Regions from separate parts of the Bradyrhizobium sp. IC3195 genome, predicted to be linked through region 2. Evidence: riboswitches for the same ligand, from Rfam matches in the RefSeq annotation. Region 2 holds a riboswitch; each other region holds the start of a gene.
The links. A riboswitch is a leader RNA that binds a small molecule or an ion and turns the genes downstream of it on or off. The one in region 2 is predicted to bind cobalamin.

Region 1 (5,513 bases), on a different contig from region 2:
GTATCGCGATGATGTCGGTGAAGGTGCCACCGATATCGGTGCCGACCTCCCAGTGATTGCCGGAATCGCTCATCTGCACAGTCAGCTACGCGTGACGTTCATCATCATTCCCTGTCATGCCATCACGTGCGAGCGTGCGACAGAGCGATGGCCGCGGGATAGGGTCAGAGTTGTCGCAAACCAAAGCGCTAGCAAGCCACCGGCCTTGCGCGGCGCAGCATCGGCTGCACGTTTCCGTGCAGCGCTGCTCGCGCAGAGAGCAGAAGGCCGCGAAGTCAAAATGTGCAGCGCACCCTTGGATTCTTCGAGGCAAATAGAAGCGCCCGTTGCACTGCAATCGGATCGCACAAGGCCGTTTGTCTAATTTGCAGGCGATCGGTCGGCGGTGCGGGAGACAGCACTGACCAAGAGCTATGCACGCAGGTCGGCTCAGCCTCTCTTTATTGTACGGTCAGTAAGCGAGGACATCACCGGCCGCTGGTGGATAACCCGGCGCGCCGAACGGGTCGCGCCGGGTACGGAGATTTCGCGACTGGCTATGCGCTCGCCAGCCATGCCCGCAAGCGCCGCCAACCGATGACGATGCCGGTGATGGAGAACATCAGCCCGAGCGTACAGAGCCCGACAATGAGAGCGTCACGCAGCCGCGCATGAGCCAGCAGAATCGGGAAATCAAGCGTGTGCAGCGCACTGTAAAGCCAGCGATAGGCGCGGCGCGACGGGTCCAGTCTTTGCAGCAGCTTGCCATCGGCAGCATCGACATCGAACCAGAGATCGCCGCAGGTCGTCCGGTAGACGGGGGCCCCCGGAAGTGCGGATTGCGCCGGATAGTCGTCGTTGCCGGCGAGCAGGAACGGTGCGGCACAGCCGGTGCCAAGGCGCGCCGTCAGGTCGCCGATCTCCTGCCTATCCAGGTATGACGCCGGTCCATCGCGCGGCGCGTCCCCTGCCCTGATCAACGCCTGACGGCCGAGACCAACCCGGTCGCGCCGATAGACATGGCCGTTGAAGGCGAACCATTCGACCACGCGGGCCAACGGCGATATTGGCTGCGGATCGAGCGACGACGCGTCTCGCCAATCCGGGGCGGCATCGACCACGCCGGCCTCTGTCGGAGTCAGTTGCCCGCGCGAGAACAGGCGGCCGTGATCCATCGACAGCCAGCCGCTGAAGATCCAGGTCAGCACAAACACGGTCGCGACGAGACCGATGATGTGATGCAGGGCGTGCCAGCCACGATAGGGCGACGAGAGCTGGCGTCCCCGTATCTTCACACGCACCATTCCGAGCACCGCACCAAGCAATGCCGCGATTAGGGCCAGCAGCGACAGCGTCCAGACCACGCCATCCCACAGCGCCCAGCTGCTGCGCAGAATTGTCGGATAGATCCAGTGCAGCACGCTGCCGGCCCAGTTCCACGCGCGCTCGCTGCGCGTCGTATCCAGGACGACTTCGCCGGTCAGCGACGAAACGTAGACCTCCGTTCCAGGGGCATCGCCGAGAGCGGCGCGAAACAAGGGGCGATGGCGATCAAAACCGTTCGGCACGCTCCATTGATCGTAATCCGACCGCGCGACGATCGCAGCGCGCACCGCCTCAAGCCCGCGCTGACGTGAATAAGCTTGCACGATGGTGAGCGCGACATCGGCTGATGTCACCGACGCGTCTCCTCCATCGGAGGCGCGAACCGCTCGCGAACCTATGGAGCCCGAGACGACGTAGACCGGTCCATCGCTCCGCTGGATCAGCCGAACACGCCTGCCATCGGCAATCCCGCTCGCCGCAACGGCGTCCGCGACCGAGATCCTCGTCCCGTCGCGATCGACCGGCACAAGTCCGGCAAATCGCTCCGCTTCCGTCAGCGACGGAAACGGGACGAAGTGCATGACGATCCCGCTCGCGAACCACATCGCGAACAGCAGACAGAACGCGATGCCGAGCCAGCGATGCGTGAGGACGATCGCGCTCATCATGCGCTCAAGGCCTCACCATTTGAACGCGGCCGATATTTCATAGGTGCGCGGCGCGCCCAGGAGGATCTGGTCCGGATAGAACGGATCGCCCCAGATCGCGTAGCGCTTATCAGTGATGTTGCGGACACGGAAGGTCAGGCGGGCCTGGTCGACCGCATTGAACGCCGTCTTGGGGATGTCGACGAAGGCGTAGACGTCGGCCACAGTGTAAGCCTTCATCGTCACGACGTTGGCGTCGGTGTTGTAGCGGTCGCCGACATGACGGCCGGTGATGCCAAGCTCCACCGGCCATGGTGTGAAGAAGCGATACGACGCGCCGGCATTGGCGACGATACGCGGCACGTTTGGCGGCGTGTTGCCGGAGAACGAGCCGCCGGCAAAATTGTAGTCGGCATAGCGCGCATCGACATAGGCGATGTTGCCCCACAGCCGCAGCGGCTCGATCGGGCGTATCGAGGCGGCAAGCTCGACGCCTTTCGACTCCTGTCGTCCGGCGATGTTGAGTTGCATGCCGCCGGCGGCCGCATAGACGTTCTTGCGCAGGATGTCATAGGCCGAGAACGACCACTCCGCCCGATTGTCCCAGAACAGGTGCTTGACACCGGTCTCATAGGTGCGCGCGGTGGTCAGGTCGAGCGGCTGGGTGGGCGAGAGCAGGAAGATGTTGTTGGCTGCGACGTCGGCGCCGGTGGCGTATTGGCTGAAGAAGGTCAGGCCGGGAACGGCCTCCCAGGTGTAGCCGATGCGGCCCGTCACCGGCGCCCAGTCTTTCCTGAATGGGAAGCCCACCTTCTCCACACCGTTCTTGTCGGTCGAGTTGCGGTCGAGCCCGATGTGCTCGACACGAAGGCCGCCGATCAGCGCGAAGCTGCGCGTCAGCTTGAGCCTGTCCTCGAATGACAGCGCCTCGTTGTCTATGCGCGCGGTCTGCTGCTGCGTCGTGAGCAGGCCGTAGAAACCGCGGTTGGGGTCGACCAGCGAGACGGAATCGCCGGGAAAGTTTGCCGCGCCGGGCCTGACGAAATCGAGATAGCTCGACGACAGCGTCGTGACCAGCCGGTTGTCGAAGCCCGCAATATTTGTATCCCAGATCAGGTCGGTGATGTTGCCGACCAGTCGCTGACTGTGGGCGACATAGAAACGCTCGCGATCGACCAGGTTCGTGGTGGAATTGAACGCCTCGATCTCGTTATTGAACCAGGTCCGTTCCGCGCCATAGCCATAGGCCTGACTTTTCAGCGTGAGGTCAGGCGCGAGCTTCAGCTCGAAGCCGCCACGCAGCCACACTTCCTGCGCCACGTTGCGGTTATCGAGAACGTTGTAATTGGTGTTGAAGGTGCGGTCGTCGATGGTGACGGCACCGAGATTGGTTCCGTTGTAATTCGAGACGTAATTGCCGGAGACGATCCCCGTCGTCGCATGCGAACCGCTGAAGGCCACCGGCACCAGCGGCGCGCCCCAATAGGCCTTCGAGCGGTCTTCGCGATATTCGACCGCACCCCAGATCCTGAGGCTGTCGGAAACACGGTAGTTGAGCTGGCCGGACGTGCCGAACGTCTTGACATTGGTGTCATCGGCAAAGCCGTTGAGGGCGGAACGGCTGATGTCGAAGCGATAGTCCAGGCCCTGCACATTGGTGCTGCCGCCGGAGCCGTAATGGGCACGGAACGAGTTCAGCGAGTCCCAGGAGAAATCGGCCTCGTTACGGACAGCTCCGGTGTGCGGCTGCTTGGTGACGAAGTTGATCGCGCCGCCCGCGGCGCCCTCGCCCGAAATCAGCGAGGCCGGGCCCTTGAGGAATTCCACGGCCTCAAGGTTGGCGGTGTCCACGATCCGCGAGGTCATGTTCTGCGGACCGATCTTGATGCCGTTGTAGAGCGTGTTGATCTGGCTGTTGGTGAAGCCGCGCATCGAGAAGGCCGAAGGTTCGGCCGGGTTGTCGCCCGAGGTGACGCCGGCGGCGCCCTGCGCCACCTCGGACACGGTGCGATGGCCCTGCTCGCGCATGGTTTCGGCGGAGACAACCTCGACGGTCGCGGGCGTCTGCCGCACCGTCAAGCCGAGCCGCGAGGCGCTTTCGGCAACGGCGTTGGAGTTGAGCGGCGTTTGCGGCGTTGAATCCGGCGTGACGGGTCTTGGCGCTGCGGATACAGCCGCCGGCCTGCGCGCTGCCGCGCGGCGCGCGCCCTGCGCCGTTCCTGCTGCCGGTTTGGCCGGCTTGCGGGCCTGGGCGGGCGACACCTCGACGGGTGGCAGCGACTCTCGGGCCTGCTGCGCCAGAGCGGCCGGCAGACCAAGAGCGGCAAAGGACGTGAACGCGGCGGAGGCAAGCAGGACGCGGCGCGGTCGTGCGATACGGATGGAAGACACAGGTCAAAACCTCGGTATGACGTCAGTGGCACGTCACAGCGAACGAGGTCTCACCTTTGGCCTTGCAGCCGTCCGATGAAGCCGAATGTCTGTACTCCCCGACCGACATCTTCGCGTGTGACCACGGCTGACGGCAGGTCTCCTGGCTCGCGGGTCGTGACCGCTTCGTCGCCTTCCCGGGACCGAGGACCCAGTGGCTCGTGACGAAGGATTCACCGCTTACAGTTGCGGGGGCAGCCGCGGCATTGGGGACAATTTTCCCCGCACCGCATTCCCTTTTCATTCCCTCTCGGGAAAACCGTCGCGAGCATCTAGGATTACCGCCAAGACAGAGTCAATGTGCCAGTTGCGGCGTTATGGCCACAGCAACCAACTTTCCCTGGAGATGAGCATGGAAGGCGAGACCTTCCTCTGGTTGATCAGGCATGCGGCCGTCGTGGGCATGCCCGGGACGATCCATGCGGCCGATGCGCGGGCCGACCTCGGCGATCACGCGGCATTGGCGGCCCTGAGGCGCCTCTTGCCCGCGGATCTCGCCGGCTATGCCAGCCCGTCGCGGCGCACGGTCGAGACGGCGCGCGCGCTGGGGCTCGAACCGGAGCTGATCAGCGAGTTTCGCGAGCAGGATTTCGGCGACTGGACCGGCCATCGGCATGACGAGCTCGCCGCGACCGGCGGCGAGGCCTACGCGCAGGTCTGGCGCGATCCGGCGCACGGACGGCCGCCGAACGGCGAGAGCTTTGCGGATCAGGTCGCCCGCGTCCGCCTGGGCCTGGCGCAGATTGGCGCAGGCTCCGCGGCGCTGGTCGTTCATTCCGGCACCATTCGTGCCACGCTCTGCATCGCGCTCGATCTCACACCGGACGCCGCGCTGCGCTTCGTGATAGATCCGCTGTCGCTGAGCCGGATCGACCGGCTCGCGGGCGGCTGGCGTGTCGTCTCGGTCAATCAACGCATCAGCTAGGCCGATCCGGCACGTTGGCCTGCGCGAACGTCGCCATGCCGTTGTGAAGTGCGCAGGCCGAGCGCACCAGCGGCAGCGCGATCGCGGCACCCGATCCCTCGCCGAGCCTGAGATCGAGGCTGATCAGCGGCTGCACGTTCAGCGCGCGCAACACCAGCCGATGTCCCTGCTCCGCCGATTGATGCGAGGGCAACAGGAACGGCTGG
Region 2 (5,513 bases):
AAGTTCGACGAGGGCACGACAGCAACGTTTTCGCTCGATAGAGCTAACGCCGTTGTGCGAGCGATCGACACGTCTGACGATCAATCAAGGCACGAAAGCTCTCGCGCGATCCCAAGTTGCGTTGTCCAGTAGGTCCACGGCGGCAGCGTCGTGGTATCCAGTCGCGTTGCCTTGATCCGACAATCGCGAATCGCGGCGATGATGCGCCGAGAGCTGTTGGACACAAGAACATCAAGGAGCGCAGACAACATGCGATAATTGGAAAGCCGCTGTACTACGCATATGACTCTCGCAGACGAAAGCTCTCTCTGCCGGTGGCCGCGGACACGACGTTGGCAATGGAGGTTTCGCACTTAGCATGTGTTTTGACCAAGAAACTTACGAGAACCACTCAATACGAGACGAGGTGATGATTCCTTGCCTAGTCTGGACCTCGACGCGCGACACCTGGCAAGCTGTTTGCTCGTGCCGGAGCCCGGTTCAGGCAGCCATCGCCCGATGTTCGCCATGCCCTGACTTCTTCGCACTTGCAATCTCAGAGGCGTCCTCATGTCATTCCCTTCGCGGACGTTGCACCCGAACCGTGTCGACCTTGAGAACGTCGGAGCTTCCTTTGGGAAGGGCGGGGCGGGTTCCAGATAGGGCGTGGAAGCGCAGAAGCCCGCCAGGAATATGTAGATCCAAGCATTGCCGACCAAGGAGCCTTCGTCCGAAGTGGCCGTCAACGTCAGCCGTCTGAGACAGGCGGAGATCTCGGAAGGGAAACCAAATGCACCCGGCGGGTCCCCGTCGGTGCATCCATTCCGCTCACCGTCAGATGTGTCGATGCCATGCTCCTCCTTGGAAGGCCAATGCCAAAACAGAGCCCCGAAAACGACATCATGACAGAAGAATCAGATATCAGATCTGCGAACGCAAACATTCGTGCAAGCACTGTCTGGACCATTGTGCTCGGCTTTGCCGCGGATCCGTTGATGCGTTGGAGCTGGCCTGACCCAAGGCAATACCTTAGGAGCATGCCTCAGTTCATTGACGCCTGTGGGGGCCGAGCATTTGCACATGGCACAGCCTACGTCGCGGGAGAGATTCGTGGCGCGGCCCTGTGGCTGCCTCCCAACGTGCAGCAAGACGAGGAGGCATTGGATGCAATCATGGCGCTATCCCTGCGCCCGGAGATTACCGAGGATATGGCACACTTGCGGCGGAGAATGGCCGAACATCGTCCCCACGAGCCACATTGGTATCTGCCGCTCATTGCCGTCGATCCGAACTGGATCGGAAAAGGGCTTGGCACGTTGCTGATGAAATACGCCCTTCAACGATGCGATGAGAACGGCATTGTTGCCTACCTCGAAAGCTCGAACCCTGAAAACATTCCCTTTTACCAACGTCACGGCTTCAAGGTCGTTGGTGAGATACAACACGGTTCTTCGCCGCCGCTCACGCCAATGTTGCGAACGGCTTCATTCCCACCCAGCAAGGCCGCGCCGCCGGATCGGCTCGTCACCCAGACTCAAGCATAGCTCATCCCGTTAGGATTGATTGCCAATAACCTGACATGACCGCGTTCGGTCAGGACGGCTTATGTTCGCGGCCAGACAACTGAGCACGTGAGGCGGCTCGCCCGGCCTGCGAAAAGCATACGAATCGCCTCTTCGGCAAAGTTGGCACGTCTGATGTGAGAGCTGGCGGGGTCAAATCCACTAAGCGTGGGACATTGCCACGGGCGGCTGCATCGATTGCGGTCGGGCTCCAGACAATTTTTGATCTAAGGGCCACAGAAAGCGATGAATGGCGAGACGCGTATGGCTACCGAAACCCGATCCGGCCCAACTCAATTCGCGGACCGCGAACCGATCGATGCCAACATTCAGGATGTCCAGGGTTGCTGTTCCCCTGTTGGAGAATTTGCGACGCCACTTCCAAAGGCTTGAGCACATCTTGGCCGATCGCAGGCGCTCGGTCGTCGAGCGCACCTTTGCGTGGCTCGGCAGATGTCGGCATCTCTGCAAAGACTTCGAAGGTTCCGCCGCTACCGAGCTCGCCTGGCCGCTCGTCGCCCATCTGAGGCTCCTAACTCGCCGATTGGCCAGGCCTTGAGACATCTATGCTTTTTGAGTGAGGCTCTCAGGACAGGCGCTCGGCGAATTTCGAACCTCGACCTCGGGGCTGCTCCAACTGGTTAACTTGACTGTGCCGTCTTGACGAGTCTGGGCAACGGCTTCTATATGTGGTGTCGTCGTGGTTTTCAATTCGCATATATGGTGGCACGGAGTTAAGGGGAACCCATTGTGCCGGCAGCGGCTATTCCGAGGCATTAGCGCGACAGCGCTGGGAAGACCCGCGAGCCAGGAAACCTACCGCGACAGAACCCATGTCCTCGGGCGGGGTGCCCGGTGGGTCGCTTGCAGCCGGGGACATTGGCCGGGTCTCCTCGCAAGTCGTCCGCACGGTCCCAGCCCCCAAATATCACGGGGTTGCCGATGTCGGCGTCTTACGATTTCGATCAGTATGGTCATCTCATTGAGCTGCCGAGTGTGCGGCAGCCCTCAGCGCAGGCAAAGCCTACCACACCTGAACTGTGTCTTGTGCAGCCCCCAGCATTGCCGGCTCCCCTGCCGAGGCCCCCCGCGCGATCGCCAACTCCGTCTGACCTTTCGCTCGATCGGTCGCGCGACGACCTGCTGACCTCGTTTGGTAGGCTGACGCTGACCGACCGCTATCTGCTCGCCGGCGAAGGCCTCCAGGACATGTTCGCCCGAGTGTCTTGCGCCTTCGCGGACAATGTTGCGCATGCCCAACGTCTATATGATGCGATGTCTCGGCTGTGGTTCATGCCGGCCACACCGGTGCTCTCCAACGGCGGCACGACGCGCGGCCTTCCGATCTCGTGCTTCCTTAACTCAGTGTCGGACTCGCTCGAAGGCATCGTCGGCACCTGGAACGAGAACGTCTGGCTTGCTTCCAATGGCGGCGGCATCGGCACCTACTGGGGTAATGTTCGCTCAATCGGCGAGAAGGCGAGGGGCGGCGTCACCTCGGGCATCATCCCGTTCATCCACGTCACGGACGGCCTCACGCTGGCGATCAGCCAGGGCTCGTTGCGGCGCGGCTCGGCGGCGGTCTATCTCGATATCCACCATCCCGAGATCGAGGAGTTCCTCGAGATCCGCAAGGCGTCTGGTGACTTCAACCGCAAGAGCCTCAACCTACATCACAGCATCAACGTCACCGACGAGTTCATGTGTGCCGTGGGCGCCGGCACCGCATTCGCTCTGCGCAGCCCGAAGACTAACGAGGTTGTCCGCGAGATCGATGCCCGCCAGCTGTGGCAACGCATCCTTGAGAACCGGCTGCAGACCGGCGAGCCTTATCTCTTGTTCATCGACACCGTGAACCGTGCGCTCCCCAAGCACCAGCGCGAGCTCGGCCTCAAGGTCTCGACCTCCAACCTGTGCAGCGAGATTACCGTGTCGACCGGCATCGATCATCGCGGCGAGGAGCGCACCGCGGTGTGCTGCCTGTCGTCGCTCAACCTCGAGACCTGGGACCAGTGGAATGAGGAGCCCGGCTTCATCGAGGACGTCATGCGCTTCCTAGACAACGTGCTCACGCACTTCATCACGGTGGCGCCGGACGGAATGAAGCGTGCCCGCTACGCCGCCCTGCGCGAGCGCTCCGTTGGCCTCGGCGTCATGGGCTTCCACTCGTTTCTCCAGGCCAAGGGCATTCCAATGGAGGGTACCCTGGCCAAGTCATTCAATCTGAACATGTTCCGAAAACTTCGTCGCGATGCCGATGCGGCATCCGTGGCGCTCGCTCGCGAGCGTGGCCCGTGCCCGGATGCCCTGGAACGCGGCGTGATGGCGCGCTTCAGCCCCAAGATCGCAATCGCGCCGACCGCCTCGATCAGCATCATCTGCGGCGGCACCAGCGCCTGCACTGAGCCGATCCCGGCCAACATCTACACCCACAAGACGCTATCCGGCGCCATCTCGGTGCGCAATCCGCACCTCGCTAAGGTGCTGGCCGCGAAAGGCGCCGACACCTCGGCGACCTGGGAGTCGATCATCGCGCACGACGGATCGGTCGCCCATCTCGACGTCCTGTCGGAGCACGAGAAAGCGATCTTTCGCACCGCCTTCGAGATCGACCAGCGCTGGATCGTCGAGCTTGCCGCCGACCGCGCCGCGTTGATTTGCCAGAGCCAGTCGATCAACCTCTATCTGCCGGCCGACGTCGATAAGTGGGACCTCCACATGCTGCACTGGACGGCGTGGAAGCGTGGGGTGAAGAGCCTCTACTACTGTCGATCAAAGTCGATCTCGCGCGCGGCGTTCGCCGGCAAGATTGCCGGGGATGCAACGCCGACGCAGCAGCCGGCGCGGCAGCGCACCGACTATGAGGAGTGCCTCGCATGTCAGTGATCGATCTGTCGCGCGCCGATCCGCGCACGTTGATCGGCAAGGGACGCGTCGGCCTCCTTGACTCGACCGGCAGCTACGACGTCGATCGCTATGCCTGGGCTTACGAGTTCTGGAAGCGCCAGCAGCAGACCCACTGGATGGGCGAGGAGGTGCCGCTCGGCGCCGACCTCAACGACTGGGCTTCGGACCGCGTCACCGACAGCGAGCGCGCGCTGCTCACCCAGATCTTCCGTTTCTTCACTCAGTCGGACATCGAGGTCGGCGACAATTATTTCAAGCGGTACATTCCGCTCTTCCAGCCACTCACCGTCCAGATGATGATGGCCGCTTTCACTAACATGGAGACGGTTCATATCGACGCCTATGCCCTGCTGCTCAAGACGCTCGGTATGCCTAAGACCGAGTTCGAGGCATTCCGCGGCTATGCGCAGATGCGCGCCAAGGCGGACTACATGCACGAGTTCGGCGTCGACAGCGTGGCGGATGTCGCCCGTACCCTGGCGATGTTCGGCGCCTTCACCGAAGGCATGGCCTTGTTCGCCAGCTTCGCCATGCTGCTGAACTTCCCACGCCACAACAAGATGAACGGCATGGGACAGATCGTAAGCTGGTCAGTGCGCGACGAGAGTCTCCACTGCGAGGGCATCATCAAGCTATTTCACGAATGGCACCGCGAAACCGGCGCGGTGACGCGCTCCGTCCGCGACGACATTGTCGACGTCGCCAAGACCATGGTGAAGCTGGAGGAGAACTTCGTCGAGCTCGCCTTCGGTCTTGGCAAGATCGAGGGCATGCTGCCTGAGCATATCCACGCCTACGTCCGCTACGTCGCCGACTGGCGACTGGCCCAACTCCGGATTGCCCCGGTCTTCGGCTTCTTCGAGGCGAAGGAGGGCGGGTTCACCCAGCTCAAGGCGCATCCGCTGCCGTGGCTCGTCGAGATTCTCAATGGCGTCGAGCACGCCAATTTCTTCGAGCAGCGCGCCACGGAGTACTCCAAGGCGGCGAGCCGCGGCAGCTGGGACGGCGAAGACGGGGTGTGGGCGACTTTCGGCCGTATCTAGCCCATTTTATTCATGCTAGCGG
Region 3 (5,513 bases), on a different contig from region 2:
ATCGCGGCGCCACCGGCAGCAAAATTCGCCATCATCGCGATGGTGACGGCTTGCGGATAGGCCGACACGCCCTGCGCGACGATGCCGTGGTCGCCGGCGAAGATGATGATCGGCACCCGCGCGGCGCGCGGCTGCTCGGTGGCCTGCAGGCCCGCAAGCTCGATTGCGAGCTGCTCGAGCCGGCCGAGCGCGCCGGTCGGCTTCGTCAGTTGCCCCTGCCGCGCAATGGCCGCCTCGCGATGAACAGCGGAGACCTCGGGGCAGTTCTGGGTAACCCATTCGGGAAGCATGCTGCTCAACGCCTGCGCTTGATGGTGTAGCTATCCATGATCCAGCCGTGCCGCTCGCGCGCCTCTTGCCGCAACGCGACGATGCGCGGGCCGACCTCGGCCAGCGCGCCGGACATGATGATCTGATCGGGCATGCCGAGATAGGCACCCCACCAGATCTGCAGGCCTTCTGGATCCAGCGATTGGAACGCCGTGCCGCCATCGAGCATCACGACGACGGTATCGACGCCCTGCGGCCAGCCGCCTTCGCGCAAGCGCCGCCCCGTCGTGACCAGGAACGGCTCGCCGATGTCGTTGAGCGGCAGCGCATGCGCCGCGCACAGCGCCTGGATCGAGGTGATCCCAGGCACGACTTCGATTGTCGGCAATGGATCGAGCCGCCGCGCAATGCGCAGCGAAGAATCATAGAGCGAAGGATCGCCCCAGATCAGCAACGCGACCTTGCCGTCATCTTCGAGATGCCCAGCGATCGTCTGCGACCAGGTCGCGGCCACCGCATCGTGCCAATCGTCGACGCCCTTGCGGTAGTCCGACTCGGTCGCATCGCGCACGGGAAGGTCAAACTCGGCAATGCGCGTCGCTTTGTTGGTGAGCACACCGGCGCAGATCGTTCGCCTGAGATCGGCGAGATCGGATTTCGCAGTCCCCTTGCGCGGGATCAGGATGAGATCGGCGGCGTTGATGGCGTCAACGGCGGCGCGCGTGAGCTGCGCGGGATCGCCGCAACCGATGCCGATCAGAGAGAGCGTGAGCATCGCGAGCGCGATGGGCGGCCACACCGGCCGCCCATCGCTGATCTCTTACGCCGCGTTGTGCAGGCGCGGGGTGACGAGGCCGGGCGCGGTGACGCCGCGCAGCGACTTCGCCAGCGCCAGCACCGCGAGATCGGCGAGCGGTTCGATCACGATCACCAGCGCATAAGCGGCAGCGAACGTCCCGACGCTGGCGAGATTGCTGATCGCAAAGCCGGAGCCATAGAGCGCCCAGAACGCCACCCATGCGATCACGCCGGCCTGGTAGGTCGTCGAAAGCGCCAGCGCCTGACCGTACTTCAAATCGACATAGGCGGTGTTGCGGGCAATGATCCGCTTGGCGATCGCCTGGATCGCGAACAGCGGCACCAGAAGCGTGGTGACGTTCATGCCGTATTGCGGCAGATCGACTGGCTCCAGCAGCATGCCCTGAAGCAGCAGGCCAAATGCAAGGCCGAAGGCGGCGGGCGCAGCACCAAAGAGCAGGAACAAGGTCGAGCCGAGGATGAAGTGCACCTCTGATACCCCAACCGGAAAGTGCGGCAGGATTTCGAAGAAGACGAAGACGAGAGCGGTGGTGGCCAGTGTCCGCGCCGCGAACGAGCCGGCGCCCTGCTCGCGCACGGTCTCGACCGCGAGCTTCAAGGCAACGCCGCCTGCGGCGATGCCGGTTGCGTAACTCAACACGAGCTTGGCGCCCGTCACGATCCCGGGTTCGATATGCATGGCTCAATTCCTTTCCGCCGTCACACCCGACGGCCTTGGCCTCAAAACGTGCACGGCCGGTCTCCTGGCTCGCGGTTCACTGGGTTCTCCGGCCTTCCCGGACCTTGCGGTCCAGTGGCGGTTCGGAGGCCCTCACCGCTTACAGTCGCGGGGGCGGCTGGGGTTTTGGGCGCCGCAACTGGGTCCGCCCATCCCCATTCCCGATTATGCTCCGGCGCTTTGCGCCGCGTCGAGCACCATGCCGCTCTTGTGTGCCCCTTTCGTATCGCGGGCGTCAAGGGGCGAACCGCTGCCGGAGCCGTCATGCCGGATATTCTCCCGCCAGCGCGCCGAACAGGATGACGGCCGCAGTGGAAGCGGCGCCGCCGCGCCCAAGCTGCTCGGCGAGCTCGGCAATCGTGGTGCGGACCAGCCGTTCGTCGGGACGCCCGAGAGATTCGGCGAACAGCGCCGGAGTGCTGGGAGCGAGGCCGTGCGCGATCAATTTTGCGGCAAGCGCCGGAAAGGTGCGCCGGCCCATATAGACCACGGTCGTGGCCTCGGGGTCGGCCAGTGCCGCCCAATTCAGATTGGGCGGCAGCTCGCCCGTGACGTCAGCGCCGGTGATGAACTGCACCCGGCGGGAGGTATACCGGCGGGTCAGGGGAATGCCGGCCTGGGCGGCGGCGACACAGGCGGAGGTGACGCCGGGAACGATCTCGTAGCCGATGCCGGCCTCGCGCAGCGTCTCGATTTCCTCCTCCAGCCGGCCGAAAATGCCGGCATCGCCGGACTTGAGCCGCACCACGCGCGCGCCGGTTGCGGCATAGTCGACCAGGAGACGGTTGACGTGGTGCTGCTTGGTCGAAGGACGCCCGGCCCGCTTTCCCACCGCGACGAGATTGGCGCCGGGCCGTGCGAGATCGAGGATCGCGCCGGAGGCAAGATCGTCATAAAGCACGACGTCGGCCTCGCGCAGCCGCGTGGCGCCCTTCACCGTGAGGAGCTCGGGATCGCCCGGACCGGCGGAAACGAAAGAGACAAAACCGCTCACCGGTCCTCCGCGATCAGATGGAAGAACGTGCCGGTGGCATGGCCACGGCGCGAGCCGGTTTCGGCAATGGCCGCGCCGGTGGCATCGTGCACGACCGCGAGCGGCGTATCGGGCTGGGCGAGGATGGTCGAATAGTGGAACTCGTGGCCGCGCAGGCGCGCGCCAGGCTGATGCCCCGGCATCGGCGCAGCCAGTTCAGCAAGACGATAGCCGAGATGCATGCGGCGCTTGGCAAAGCTGGTCTCGAGGCCAAGCAGCCCCGCCATCTCATGGCTGATACCGTCGGCGTCGGTCAGGCCTGCGCCCAGCACCATATAGCCTCCGCATTCGCCATGCACCGGCCGCGTCTCGGCGAAAGCGCGCAAGCCGCTGCGAAAGCGCGCATTGGCCGCGATCTTTCCTGCATGAAGCTCGGGATAGCCGCCGGGCAGCCAACACACGTTGGCGCTCGCATCGGGCGCTTCATCGGCCAGCGGCGAGAACGGCACGATCTCGGCGCCCGCGGCGCGCCAAGCTTCCAGCATATGCGGATAGACGAAGGAGAACGCCGCATCGCGCGCCAGCGCGATGCGCTGGCCGGGCGGCGTCACGTTCAAGCCGTTCGCCGCAGCTTGCGGCGACCATTGGCCTGCCGAGTGGAGCACCGCATCGAGATCGACGTGCTCGGCGACAAAGCGCGCGGCCTCGTCGATCAGCTTGCCGATCTCGGCCTGCTCCTCGGCCTGCACGAGACCGAGATGCCGCTTCGGCAGGCTGATCTCGGCATGGCGCGGCAGCGCGCCGAACACTTTGATACCGGCCTCGTTCAGCGCGCGCCGCACCAGATCCTCATGGCGGGGGCTGGCGACGCGATTGAGCACGACGCCGCCAAGGCGCACGCCGGCGCGGTAATCGCGAAGGCCGGCGGCGATCGCTGCCGCAGTCTGCGCCTGGCCGGAGGGATCGATCACCAGAACCACCGGCCAGCCCAGCATCTCCGCGATATCAGCGGTCGCTCCGGTGCCGGAGACACCGCGCGCGGCGACACCGTCGAACAGGCCCATCGATCCCTCGGCGAGAACGACATCTGCATTGCCGCCACGGCTGACGAGATGCGCGATGGTGCCGCGATCCATCGCCCAGCTGTCGACGTTGACCGAGGCGCGTCCCGTGGCTGCGGCGTGGAAGGCGGGATCGATATAGTCGGGGCCGCTCTTGAAGCACTGCACGTTCAGGCCGCGCTTGCGCCAGGCGCGGGCGAGCGCCAGCGTCAGCGTGGTCTTGCCGACGCCGGAGGCCGGCGCGGAGATGACAAGGCTCGCCGGCATCACGACGCCTCCGGAAAGCGCGGCTCGGCACCGACCGGCCGGTAGCGGCGGTCGTAGTCGGCGGCATAGAGGCGGCTCTCGTCAAAATCGGCAGCGCCAAGCGTCTTGCCGACCAGGATCAGCGCCGTGCGCTCCATCTCGCCACCCACGAACGCACCGAGCGTTGCAAGCGTCGCGCGCACGATGCGCTGCTCCGGCCAGCTCGCGCGCCAGACGATCGCGACCGGGCAATCCGCGCCGTAGTGCGGCGTCAGCTCGGCGACGACCTGGTCGAGCAGATGGATCGACAGGTGGATCGCGAGCACCGCGCCGGTCGCGGCGAACGCGGCGAGCTTCTCGCCCTCGGGCATCGCGCTGGCACGGCCCGGCGTGCGCGTCAGCACGACCGTCTGAGCAAGACCGGGCAGCGTCAGCTCGGCCTCCAGCGCGGCCGCGGCAGCCGAGAACGAGGGAACGCCGGGTGTCACCGAGTAGGGAATCCCGAGCGCACGCAAACGGCGGAGCTGCTCGCCCATCGCCGACCAGATTGAGAGATCACCGGAATGCAGCCGCGCGACATCCAGGCCTGCCGCATGCGCGCCTGCGATCTCGGCGATGATCTCGTCGAGCGACATTGGCGCGGTGTTGACGATACGTGCGCCGGGCGGGCAATGCGCCAGCACGCCCTCCGGCACCAGCGAGCCGGCATAGAGACAAACCGGACTGGCCGCGATCAGATCGCGGCCGCGCAACGTCAGCAGATCGGGTGCGCCCGGCCCTGCGCCGATGAAATGCACCGTCATGGGCCGTCTCCTTCGGCAATCGCGGCGGTCGCGGTGCGATCCTGCGAGACAACCCGTGCTGCAATCAACCGCGCGCGCGGACCGGCGACCGCGAGCGCAGCAGCCTCGGCTACAGATCCGGTGCCAAATTTCTCCGCGACGAGCTTCGATTGCGTGGGCGTGTCGATGCCGGCCAGTGTCGCGGCCGGAACGGCCCTGATCGGCACGCCGCATTCACGTGCGAGTTGCTTCAGCGCCTCGATGTCGGCCTTATCGCTGACGGTTGCCATCGCCGCAAGCCCTTCCGCACCGCCCGCAGCGAGCAGCGCTTCACGCAGCGAAGCCAGCGTCACATCGCGCTTGAAGCCGAGTCCGGCGACCTTCATCGAACCACACTCCACTGCACCACGGGGCGTGCTGCCTCCCAAGACCGATAGCGGCCGAGCGGGGCGGCATGCGAAATTTCGGCCCGCATCAGTTCGCCGCCGTGACGCTGATGCAGCTCGCCGAGCAGCGCTTCCGTCTCCAGCGTGACCGAATGTGCGACGAGCCGTGCTCCAGGCGAAAGCCGCGTCCAGATCGCATCAAATAACACTTCGTCGAGACCACCGCCAATGAAGACGGCATCCGCCGCTTCCAACCCG

Region 1: it holds a riboswitch for cobalamin, as region 2 does, so the genes downstream of both, I6F09_RS13910 (TonB-dependent receptor) here and I6F09_RS35820 (ribonucleoside-diphosphate reductase subunit alpha) in region 2, are expected to answer to the same signal.
Region 3: it holds a riboswitch for cobalamin, as region 2 does, so the genes downstream of both, I6F09_RS13890 (energy-coupling factor ABC transporter permease) here and I6F09_RS35820 (ribonucleoside-diphosphate reductase subunit alpha) in region 2, are expected to answer to the same signal.

The regions. Positions count from the first base shown of each region.
Region 1 is NZ_JADYVG010000005.1:267,619-273,131, reverse strand. Features, by position in the region: gene I6F09_RS13920 (hydantoinase/oxoprolinase family protein) at 1-73, opposite strand, end outside; gene I6F09_RS13915 (PepSY domain-containing protein) at 537-1,973, opposite strand; gene I6F09_RS13910 (TonB-dependent receptor) at 1,986-4,343, opposite strand; cobalamin riboswitch at 4,458-4,661, opposite strand; gene I6F09_RS13905 (histidine phosphatase family protein) at 4,735-5,307, shown strand; gene cobT (nicotinate-nucleotide--dimethylbenzimidazole phosphoribosyltransferase) at 5,300-5,513, opposite strand, start outside.
Region 2 is NZ_JADYVG010000037.1:6,006-11,518, forward strand. Features, by position in the region: gene I6F09_RS35810 (GNAT family N-acetyltransferase) at 882-1,523, shown strand; partial or broken gene I6F09_RS35815 (IS5/IS1182 family transposase) at 1,954-2,100, shown strand; cobalamin riboswitch at 2,226-2,380, shown strand; gene I6F09_RS35820 (ribonucleoside-diphosphate reductase subunit alpha) at 2,484-4,427, shown strand; gene I6F09_RS35825 (ribonucleotide-diphosphate reductase subunit beta) at 4,418-5,491, shown strand.
Region 3 is NZ_JADYVG010000005.1:261,557-267,069, reverse strand. Features, by position in the region: gene cobT (nicotinate-nucleotide--dimethylbenzimidazole phosphoribosyltransferase) at 1-290, opposite strand, end outside; gene cobF (precorrin-6A synthase (deacetylating)) at 296-1,045, opposite strand; gene I6F09_RS13890 (energy-coupling factor ABC transporter permease) at 1,091-1,768, opposite strand; cobalamin riboswitch at 1,805-2,024, opposite strand; gene cobA (uroporphyrinogen-III C-methyltransferase) at 2,070-2,801, opposite strand; gene I6F09_RS13880 (cobyrinate a,c-diamide synthase) at 2,798-4,108, opposite strand; gene cobM (precorrin-4 C(11)-methyltransferase) at 4,108-4,890, opposite strand; gene I6F09_RS13870 (cobalamin biosynthesis protein) at 4,887-5,255, opposite strand; gene cbiE (precorrin-6y C5,15-methyltransferase (decarboxylating) subunit CbiE) at 5,252-5,513, opposite strand, start outside.